DNA from 3 places in the Dermacoccus sp. NHGro5 genome. Region 2 is predicted to be linked to each of the others. Evidence: riboswitches for the same ligand, from Rfam matches in the RefSeq annotation. Region 2 holds a riboswitch; each other region holds the start of a gene.
What was found. Region 2 has a riboswitch for S-adenosylmethionine ahead of J4Z35_RS04120 (bifunctional o-acetylhomoserine/o-acetylserine sulfhydrylase). Riboswitches for the same ligand answer to the same signal wherever they lie in the genome.
Positions count from the first base shown of each region.

Region 1: it holds a riboswitch for S-adenosylmethionine, as region 2 does, so the genes downstream of both, J4Z35_RS11360 (aminotransferase class V-fold PLP-dependent enzyme) here and J4Z35_RS04120 (bifunctional o-acetylhomoserine/o-acetylserine sulfhydrylase) in region 2, are expected to answer to the same signal.
Region 3: it holds a riboswitch for S-adenosylmethionine, as region 2 does, so the genes downstream of both, J4Z35_RS11560 (homoserine O-acetyltransferase) here and J4Z35_RS04120 (bifunctional o-acetylhomoserine/o-acetylserine sulfhydrylase) in region 2, are expected to answer to the same signal.

Region 1 is NZ_JAGEKQ010000026.1:64,959-68,518, forward strand. Features, by position in the region: gene J4Z35_RS11355 (ribonuclease J) at 1-67, shown strand, start outside; gene J4Z35_RS11360 (aminotransferase class V-fold PLP-dependent enzyme) at 351-1,916, opposite strand; SAM riboswitch class IV at 1,960-2,074, opposite strand; gene J4Z35_RS11365 (DNA translocase FtsK) at 2,653-3,560, shown strand, end outside.
Region 2 is NZ_JAGEKQ010000007.1:66,252-69,811, forward strand. Features, by position in the region: gene J4Z35_RS04105 (HIT domain-containing protein) at 1-547, opposite strand, end outside; gene J4Z35_RS04110 (hypothetical protein) at 630-1,019, opposite strand; gene J4Z35_RS04115 (GNAT family N-acetyltransferase) at 1,016-1,510, opposite strand; SAM riboswitch class IV at 1,634-1,749, shown strand; gene J4Z35_RS04120 (bifunctional o-acetylhomoserine/o-acetylserine sulfhydrylase) at 1,822-3,135, shown strand; gene thrS (threonine--tRNA ligase) at 3,302-3,560, opposite strand, start outside.
Region 3 is NZ_JAGEKQ010000026.1:126,371-129,930, forward strand. Features, by position in the region: gene J4Z35_RS11550 (EcsC family protein) at 1-200, shown strand, start outside; gene J4Z35_RS11555 (hypothetical protein) at 472-1,410, shown strand; SAM riboswitch class IV at 1,500-1,608, shown strand; gene J4Z35_RS11560 (homoserine O-acetyltransferase) at 1,643-2,815, shown strand; gene J4Z35_RS11565 (universal stress protein) at 2,885-3,247, shown strand; gene J4Z35_RS11570 (RNA polymerase sigma factor) at 3,551-3,560, shown strand, end outside.

The DNA.
Region 1 (3,560 bases), on a different contig from region 2:
GGGCGGTTTCGTCGGCGGCAAGCTGCGCCGCCGACCGATGATCATCCCGGTGGTCATCGACGCCTGACGCTTCGGGGGTATGTCAGGGGGTCGTGTGAGGCGGCTGAGATCGCCTCTGGCTGCCATCTCGGATGAATGAAGGGTGCGACGCGTGTGACGCGTCGCACCCTTCGTCCGTTGGGGTGCAACTGGATTCGAAATGGACGTCGAGGTTTGTTATTGAGCGTGGTCAAAAAAACTCGCATGAGCGCGCGAGCGGGCCCTTCGACAGGAGCCACCGCGTCGGCATCCCGTATCTGACGAAATGCGGCGGTGAGCCCCTCGCTGGGGCCCACCGCCGCTCGTTCTCCTCACCAGGGGCGGGGCTCTGAGAGGTCTCGTCGGTCGGTGACGGGGCTCCACCCGAGGCCCGGGGTGTGGGTGTAGTCGAAGGTGGGCCCATGGGTGACGAGAGCACGCACGGCGTCGACGAGGCGTCGTGCGTGCTCTGTCGTCGTGGCGAGACCGATCGAGGCGCGCACTGCCGTCGCGCCCTCGCCGAGGCGCGCGTCGCAGAGCAGGTGAGCGCAGAATCGCCCGTCGCGCACAGCGATGCCGTGCTCGTCTGCGAGCACCTGAGCGACGAGCGTCGGGTCGTATCCGGCGACGGTGAACGTCGTGACGCCGACGTTGTCGCTCGCATTCCGCCTTGGCGCGCCATCGTCGAGGTGAGCGTCCGCGGCATTCTGCTCGTCGAAGAGTTCGACGATCCTCACGCCGTCGATCGAGGCGAGACCGTCGCGGACGATGGCGTGGATCTTCTCCTCGCGCGCCTCGGCTTCGCCGCGCTGCGCGGACAGCGTCGAGGCTGCGGCCGCGAGCGCGATGGCCCCGACCGCGTTCGGGGTGCCGCCCTCGTGGCGTGCGGGCGCGGGCGCCCAGGCGACGTCGCCGGCGCCTGACGCATCTTCGCTGACGCGGTGGCTCGCGCCGCCGGCGCGGAAGTACGGAGGGGCGGTGTCGAGCCAGTCGCGGCGCCCGACGAGGGCTCCTGAACCGTACGGCGCGTAGGCCTTGTGGCCGGACAGAGCGACGTAGTCGATGCCCCAGGCGTCGATGTCGACGCGGCGGTGCGGGGCGAGCTGCGCGGCGTCGAGAGCCGTCCGCGCCTCATGCCGGCGGGCGACGGCGGCGAGGCGCTCGATGGGCCACACCTCGCCCGTCACGTTGCAGGCGCCGGTGATGAGGACCAACACGGGAGCATCGTTGTGGGCGCGGAATTCCGCCAGAGCGACGTCGAGGTAGCCCTCAGCCTCGGCGTGAGAGTGAGGGATCGGCAGCCGCGTCGTCCGCTCGTCCGCCCACGGCAGCAGCGCCGCGTGGTGCATCGAGCGGAACACGAAGACCTGCGTCTGTTGCGGCAGACAGTGAGCCAACAGGTTGAGCGCGTCCGAGGTGTTGCGCGTGAAGACGGTGACGTCGTCCTCGCGCGCGCCGACGAACGCGGCGACCTCCTGCCGAGCCTCCTCGTACCACCGGGTCGTCAGCTGCGACGCCCGTCCCGCACCGCGATGCACCGAACCGTACGTGCGCAGGGTCGTGTCGACGGCCCGCGCGGCGGCCTGCAGCGCGGGAGCCGTCGCGCCGTGGTCGAAGTTCGCGTGCTCGACGACGCGCCCGTCGAGCGTCGCGACGCCGAGATCGGCGCCGATCGTGGCCAGGGCGGCATTGGCCTGCTGCGGCGCGTCCGCGCGATGATGGGTAGCCGTGGGCGTCTCGCGACGGGACCCGCCGGGGTGCGCGGGCTGGGTGTGGTGACGCTCGGGGTCCGCGACGGGAGTCCCGGGGGTTACGGCGTGAGCGGGGCGGGTCGTGTGGCTCGCAGCGTGGCGGCGCGCGTCGGAGTCAAGGATCGAGAGAATGGCAGAACGGGGCATCGAGGCTCCTCGAATCAGGGGCCTCGCCGTCGCCAGATGGCTCGGCCCGCGCTTGCCGACACCGGTGCTGGTGGCGGCCAGGTCGTCACCCGGAGCACCCCACCGCGGTGGAGGGTTGCCGTCCAGCAAGCCGGGGCTGTGCGCTGGAACTCATGACCTACGTGAACGCTCGCACCCGGCCCTCCGCCGCGTCCACCGACGTGCGGCCAGAGGTTCGCATCGTGAGATCACCTGTGGGATCGCGGATGGCGAGCGCCGCGCGCAAGAGTCGGCGTCTCGCGGTGGGGATGCCCGTGGTCCCCCGGGCAGCTGGCGGCGCCTCCGACAAGGGTCAGGGCGCTGTCGGATGCGAGCGCGTCAACGCGCCAGCGCATCGGGACGCGGATTCGAAGGTGTCGAGCCGACCCGCCGTCACCATTGGACCCGTGTCACGGCGTGGGTCCGCGAAAACGGCCGGAACCCCCACTAGCCTTGCGGGGTGGCGACCCGAAACAGACCAGCGAACGACAGCGTCCTCGTCGCGAAGAAGGCCTCTTCGCAGCCGCGCGCCAAGAGCTCGCGCCCGGCCGGCGCATCTGCGGCCTCGACGACGCGCGCCCGCACGACCCCGCCGAAGTCGAGCGCACCACGTTCGGGCGGCACGACGAAGAATGCACCCGCGCGCAAGACCGGCTCGTCGCGAGGGGCTGCTGAAGCGCGTCCCTCCGCGTCCGGTCGCGCTGCTCGTGGCGCGTGGATGGGTGTTTCGCACGTCGCCGGCGGCACCGTCCGCCGCGTCGGCGCCGCCGCTTCTGACCTCGAACCCGAACACCGTCGCGACGGGCTCGGTTTCGCCCTCCTCGCCCTCGGCATCGTCGTCGCTGCGCGGGAGTGGTGGGGGCTGCCCGGCATGTTCGGGGACGTCGTCCACGCCGTCGCGGCCGGCACGTTCGGCGTCATCGCCTACGTTCTGCCCGTCGTCCTCATCGGCATGGCCATCCACATGTTCCGCCACCCGCGGGGGCACCAGCCGACCAACCGCATGACGATCGGACTGACGATCCTCGCGCTCGGCTCGACGGGGATCGCCCACCTCGTCGGCGGGCGTCCGTCGACAGGGGTTTCGACCGCGGTGCGCGGCGCAGGCGGCATCCTCGGCGTCATCACGGGAGGGCCGCTGTCTGCCGCGCTCACGGTGTGGGGCGCGGGCATCATCCTCGCGCTCGTGTCGTTCTTCGGTTTCCTCGTGCTGACGCGCACGCCCGTCAATCGCATCCCGCAGCGCATCCGCGAGGTCGAGGCGCAGATCTTCGGCCACCCCCTCGATGAACGCGACGACGAGGGCGAGCTGCTTCAGCGTGACGCCGTCGCCGACGACCTGCACGGCGCCGACATCGGCAACCGCGCGCGGGGCGGCTCGCGTCGCGGCGCGGGTGACGACGCCCGGCGCGGCGATGAGCCCTACGAGCAGGCCGCCGAGGTCGTCGGCAAGGGACCGCGCGGCAAGGGCCGTGGCACATCACGCAACCCGCTCAACCGCCGTCGCGGTGAGCAGCAGATCTACGACATCGACACGATCGACGGCGCCCCGGCGGGCGTCGATCAGACGCGAGAGATGCCCGACGGCGGCTCTGACGACGAGCGCGCCGGCGACGCGAGCGCCGC
Region 2 (3,560 bases):
GCTGACGGCTGTCCTCGAGCAGCACCGGCAGCGCCTTGGTGCGCCCGATGATCGGCATGAAGTTCATGTCGCCACCCCAGCGCGGCACGATGTGCTGATGCAGGTGCGCGGCGACGCCGGCACCTGCGACGTCACCCTGGTTCATCCCGAGGTTGAACCCGCCCGGGTTCGACGCGGCCTTGAGGGCACGCACCCCGGCCTTCGTCAGCTTCATGAACTCCTCGGTCTCGTCGTCGGTGAGGTCGATGTACGAGGCGACGTGACGGTACGGGCACACGAGCAGGTGGCCCGGGTTGTACGGGAACAGGTTCATCACGACGAAACAGTGCTCACCACGGTGGACGATGAGGCCGTCGGCGTCGGTCTTCCTAGGCGACGCGCAGAACGGGCAGCCGTGGCCGGCGTCCTTTGTCGGACGCTCGCCCTCGATGTACGCCATGCGGTGCGGCGTCCACAGCCGCCCGAACCCGTCGGCCTCGCCCGCGAAGGCGCCGGCTTGCTCGATGAGGATGTCGTCCTGCGAATCAGTGTTGAACTCGTCGACCATGGCCCGATCCTAGAGCCCCGCCTGCCTCGACGCAGCGGCCGCGGGTGGGCTCGCGCGCACCATGCACCCCGGGTGAGCGGTCTCAGACCGCCGCGATCTCGCGCAGACGCGCCGGGACAATGGTTCGGTCGGCTTCCCCCGCGTGCGCGACGTCGCCGACACGGCCCGCCAACGTCCGCGCGACCTCGGCCGCGTCGCCGTCACCGACGACGGCGACGATGCTCGCCAGCCCGGCGAGGCCCGTGACGGCGTCCTCGAGGTCGAGCCAGTCGTCGTCATCGAGGCCGGCCGCCGCCCCCGGCCATGCGACCGAGGCGGCCATGACGCCGTCACGAGCCCACTGCTCGACAGCGTCGCGCGCGAGGGCGCCGTCAGCACCGAGGTGCAGGACGACGGCGTTCGCGACCGGTTTGGACGGGCAGGCGATGCAGCGCTCGCGCTGATCGAGCGCCCAGATGACGTCGTCGCTCATGACGCACGCTCCGCATCGCGGCGGGCGTCGAGGCCGAACGGCGCCACACGCTGCATGTGACGTTCGTCCGGCGGGCCGAAGCCGGCCCGTTCGTACAGCCTGCGGGCACGCGGACGGGCGTTGAGCATCATTCGCGCGACGTCGTGCGCGTCGGCCCAGGCGTCGACGATCCGCAGCATCCGCTCGGCCAGGCCCTGGCCGCGCGCCGACGGCGTGACGAAGACGACCGCGATGTAGAGCGACGGCTGCGCCGGCCGAGCCAGCGCCGGGGGCCGGTGCACGAGCGACGTCTGCACCATGCCGAGAGCCGTCCCGTCAGCACTCGAGGCGAGCCACGTCGGCAGATCGTCGTAGTGCGCGAGCCAGTGATCGGCATACTCGGTGATGAAGCCGGAGCGGTTGCTCTCCCCCGCCTCGAGGTCCATCTGCAGACGCAGCGCCGCGCAGGCGAACGCGTCTTCGCGGCGCGCGCGGACGATCGTCGGTGTCATGGCAACAGTCAAGCACGGCATGAGGGTCGTCGCCCGTAGGCGCGTCGCGTCAGCACGGGGCCGCGACCGGAATGTGAGACAGCATTCCCGCCTGATGACACCACCCGGCCTAGAGTGGCCGCAGGTCACGAGCGCCAGCGTCAAACCCCGGTTTGCTGGCCGGCAACCCTCCCACCGCGGCGGGGTGCTCCGGGTGACGACCTGGCCCGGCGCCGAGCGCGTCCGGGCAAGCGCGGAGGGATTCCCCTTCGGGCACCACACGTACGGTGCGCCGCCCGTGCGTCCACGCACTCCTCAAGAGGGACATCATCATGAGCTCCGAGAACTGGGCCTTCGAGACCAAGCAGATCCACGTCGGCCAGAACGTCGACGGCGACACCGGCGCCCGGGCGCTGCCGATCTACCAGACGACGTCGTTCGTCTTCGACTCCGCCGAGACCGCGGCCAACCGCTTCGGCCTGTCGGATCTCGGCCCCATCTACACGCGCATCGGCAACCCGACGGCGCAGGCGGTCGAAGACCGCATCGCCGCGCTGGAGGGCGGCGTCGGCGCGTTGCTGCTCGCGTCGGGTCAGGCGGCGACGACGTTCGCCATCCTCAACGTCGCTCAGGCCGGCGACCACATCGTCGCCTCGTCCGCGCTGTACGGCGGCACGTACAACCTGCTGAAGTACACGCTCAAGCGACTCGGCGTCGAGACGACGTTCATCGACAACATCAACGATCTCGACGAGTGGCGCGGCGCCATCCGCGACAACACGAAGCTGCTGTTCGGCGAGACGCTGAGCAACCCCGACCAGAAGGTGCTCGACGTGCGCGGCCTCGCCGACATCGCGCATGACGCCGGGGTGCCGCTGTTCGTCGACAACACCGTCGCGACGCCGTACCTGCTGCGCCCGATCGAGCATGGCGCGGACGTCGTCATCCACTCCGCGACGAAGTACCTCGGGGGGCACGGGACGTCGATCGCCGGCGTGCTCGTCGACGCCGGCACGTTCGACTACGCCGCCGACCCGGCGAAGTTCCCGCAGTTCAACGAGCCGTCGGAGAGCTACCACGGTCTCGCGTTCGCCCGCGACCTCGGCGTCGGATCGCCGCTCGGCGCGAACCTCGCCTTCATCCTCAAGGCGCGCGTCGAACTGCTGCGCGACCTCGGCGCGGCCGTCTCCCCGTTCAACGCGTTCCTCATCGCGCAAGGCCTCGAGACGTTGTCGCTGCGTGTGGAGCGACACGTGGAGAACGCGAAGAAGGTCGTCGAGTTCCTGAAGTCGCAGCCGCAGGTCGAGACGTTGTTCTACGCCTCCGACCCGTCGAGCCCCTACAAGGAACTCGCCGACCGCTACCTGCCCGCCGGCTCCGGCGCCGTGCTGTCGTTCGAGATCGCCGGTGGCGTCGAGGCGGGCAAGAAGTTCGTCGACGCCCTCGAACTGCACTCGCACGTCGCGAACATCGGTGACGTCCGTTCCCTCGCCATCCATCCTGCGTCGACGACGCACTCCCAGGGCAGCGACGAGGACCGCCGCGGCGCCGGCGTGACGCCCGGCCTCGTGCGGTTGAGCGTCGGCATCGAGAACTCCGCCGACATCATCGCCGACCTCGAGAAGGGCTTCGCCGCAGCGAAATGACCATGCGCTGAGGTGGGTCCCCGCGACGGGTGACGCAGCCGGGTTTCGTACCCCGAGCGTGGTCATCCGGCCGTGTCGAACGCCGGCCTTCGGGTGCACATGCCAACACACGAGCGCGCCCCCGAACCGCGAGGTTCGGGGGCGCGCGTCGTCGTCGCGGCAGGAGTCAGCCGGCCGTCGGGTCAGTGTTCTGACGTTCGGTGATGACGCGGGTGATCTCGGCGATCGCGTCGGCCACCGGCACGCCGTTCTTCTGCGACCCGTCGCGGAAACGGAACGAGACGGCGCCGTTGTCGCGGTCCTCTTCACCGGCGATCAGGATGAACGGCGCCTTCGACTTGGACGCGTTGCGGATCTTCTTCGGGAAGCGGTCGTCGCTCATGTCGACCTCGACACGCACGCCGGCTTCGCGCAGCTTGATCGCG
Region 3 (3,560 bases), on a different contig from region 2:
CGGCGGCGCTCGCCGTCGTGAACAAGTCCGTTGCGTTCCGTCTCGGCTCGCAGGTGGGGCGTCGCTTCCTCACGCGCATTCCGCGCCTCATCCCCGTGGCGGGCGGCTTCATCGGTGGCGGCCTCGATGTCGTCCTCATCCGCAAGATCGCCCAGTCGGCGCGTCGCGACTTCGTCGCGCAGATCCCGCCGTCAGCCTGACGTCGCCCTGATTCCACCCCGAACGCCACTCGTCTTCGGCGGGTGGCGTTCGGCGTGTCCGGGCCGGTTCGGCGATGTGTCGTCCGTGCGCATCAACGGGCTTCCGGGCGACGATCTGAGGGCCGCGAACCCCCGCCTGGCCTTGCTCGAACGGCCCACTCACCCACAGGTGTGACGGCTACGGCCCGTTTCGCGGCCCGCAGGATGCCTCGTCCACAGGTTTGTGGCTCGTGGTCAGCGCGCGGGTGGCGTCATGGGTTTCGCTGGGGGCATGAAGACAACAACACGACTCAAGGGCCTCAGCGCCCTGGTGGCAGCCCTTCCCGATCTCGTCGGCTCCGAGGGGGCGGGCGCCGTCATCGTCCTGTTCGAACGTGACGGTGCGCTCGCGGGGGTGCTCGGCTGGGCGGACGATGCGTGCGACGGGGAGACGGCGCACATGCTCGACGTCGTCGCTGAGCGGCGCGCGACGATGGGTGCGCAGGCCGCCATCGCCATCGCCTATCGCTGCGAGCCGGGCCGCGTCGACATCGCGGCCCTCGCGAAACGCATCGAGCGCCGCGTGCCGCTGCACCACGTCCTCGGTGCCAGCGACGAGCACTGGTGGGCCATCGAATGCGAGCTCGGCTGCTGTGACGGCGCGATCCACGAGATCCCGTCCCTGTCAGAGCAGACCCGCGAGCAGCTTCGCGACGTCCGCCGCGGCGGCGAGGCCATGGCCGCCACCGCGCGCCCCGTTCCCAGCGTCGTCGACGTCCGAGCCGCCTGGGCACGGTTGTGCGACGTCCCCGACACCGCGTCGGGCACCCGGCGACGCTCCCGCAGCGCCGACCTGCAGGTGCTCGCCGACGCTGTCGTCGACGGCCCGACGCGCGATGAGATCCTCCTGTGCGTCGCACCCGAACTGTTCCGTCTGCTGAGCCCGGGCACGCCGCTCGGCGAGCCTGGCCCGCTGATGACGAGCGCGTGCCTGCGAACTTGGCTGCCGCTCGTGCCGCGCCACGGCCGCGCCGCGTGGAAGGCCCTCGAGGCCGCCGCGACCTGGCGCGAAGGCGACCTGCGAGGAGCCGGTGCGTGCGCCGCGGCGTCGCTGCGCATCGGACGGACGTCATTGGGGCAACTGCTGCGCGACATCACAGGCACGGGGTTGTCGTACGAGCAGGCCGTCGGTGCGCTCCACACGAAGGCTCGGCAGAGTTCCGTCGCCTGACGAGCGTGCCGGTTGTGGGAGCGCGCCACATCGTGGACGTCGCCGCGCGGGCGATGGAAGCCGCGGGCAGGGCCGCCTACTGTGTCGCAGGTCAAGAGTTTCAGCGACACAAGCCCCGGCTTGCTGAGCGGCAACCCTCCCTCGCGGCGGGGTGCCCCGGGTGACGACAGGGCCGCCCGTGGGCGGCAAGCGCGAGAGGTGGGTTGCGACCCACCTCGGAATCGAGGACGTCATGGTTTCGCACCGTCGCCTCGCCGTGGCCGACTCCGCGGCGCCCCTCACCGACGACGGGTTCAACCCGCACGCACGTGCCGTCCACATCGGCACCCTGACGCTGGAGAACGACGCCGCCCTGCCCGACGTCGTCATGACGTACGAGTGCTGGGGCGAGCTGAACGACGACGCGAGCAACGCCGTCCTCGTCGAGCACGCCCTGACCGGAGACTCGCACGTCGTCGGGCCGGTCGGCCCCGGGCAGCCGACGGCGGGGTGGTGGCCTGGTCTCATCGGCCCCGGCGCGCCCCTCGACACCGACGAGCTGTTCGTCGTGGCGATCAACGTGCTCGGTGGCTGTCGCGGCAGCACGGGCCCCATGTCGCTCGCACCAGACGGCCGGGTGTGGGGCGGGCGCTTCCCACACGTCAGCGTCAGGGATCAGGCGCGCGCCGAGGCGCGGGTCGCCGACGCTCTCGGCATCGCGCGCTTCCACACTGTCATCGGCGGCTCCTTCGGCGGGATGCGCGCCGCGGAGTGGGTGGCGACCTTCCCGCATCGGGTGCAGCGCGCCCTCGTCGTCGCGAGCTGCGCGGCGGCGGGCGCCGACCAGATCGCGTGGGGGCACACGCAGGTGCGGGCAATCGAAGCTGACCCGGATTTCCGGGGTGGCGGCTACCTCGAGCAGGGCGTCTTCCCGACGTCGGGGCTCGGGCTCGCCCGCCAGATCGCGCACACCTCCTACCGCAGCGCGCACGAGTTGCAGGAGCGGTTCGGGCGCGAGTCGCAGGGAGCGGACCGCACGCTCGACGGCGGCCTGTTCGCCGTCGAGAGCTATCTCGAGCACCACGCCGCGAAACTCGTCGCGCGGTTCGACGCCATGAGTTATGTGCGGCTCACGCAGGCGATGGCGACGCACGACGTCGGCCGCGGCCGCGGCGGCATCGAGCCTGCGCTTCGGGTGTTCGGGGGTGAGCTCGTCGTCGCCGCGGTCGACTCCGATCGGCTGTTCCCGGTCAGTGCCTCCGCCGACATCGTCCGGGCTCACGGGCGCGGACGGCTGCGTCTCATCCACTCGCCGCACGGTCACGACGGTTTCCTCATCGAGGCCGACCAGATCGCGGCGCTCGTGCGCGAGGTCATCGCTCGGCCGCTCACGGCCGAGGCGGGCCGCGTCCGTCCCGTGGCGTGACGGCGGGCGCTCGCGGCACCTCGGGTAGCGTGTGAGCCGATCGCCACAGTCGCAGAACAGGGGTTGCGCATGTCCGTCGTCGTCAGTTTCGCTCCGGGCCCGGAGGGTGAGGCCGCGGTGGCCGAGGCCGTGCGTCAGTCGAGTGTGCTGGGGCGCCCGCTCGTACTCGTCTCGACCGTCCCGAGCGACGACGCGCGCGCTGCCGCGCAGGAGAGTGCGGACGCGGTCGGCGGCCGCGTCGTGCAGGTGGAGGAGGGCCAGGACGCGGTCGAGGTGATCCTCGACGAGGTGGCCGAACTCGACCCGGCGCTGCTCGTCATCGGGCTGCGTCGCCGCACGCCCGTCGGCAAGCTGATCCTCGGTTCGAGCGCTCAGCGGCTGCTGCTCGACGCGCCGTGCCCCGTCCTCGCGGTCAAGCCCACAGCGCACTGATCTCGCGCTGCTCCCAACCCCGGCCTGACGCGCTTGCGTCAGGTCGGGAACACCCGCGCACGCAGGGGCGTTGAACCCCGTGATTCTGCGGTTCTCGACCCAGAGTTCTATAATGGTGAAAGAAGCGACGCGGGGGATCGAATCAGGCACCACGGTGCCAGGCGAGCTCAGGTGAGTCTCGGGCAACCGGCTCTCGTCGGATCCCGCCCCCGTGGTTCGTCTCTTCCCTCGTACGAAGCGCTCGGCGCGCGATTGCGCCTGCCCGATGCGTTGTGCACTCTCGGAAGGTAGTTGGTGACCTCAGTGTCCGAAA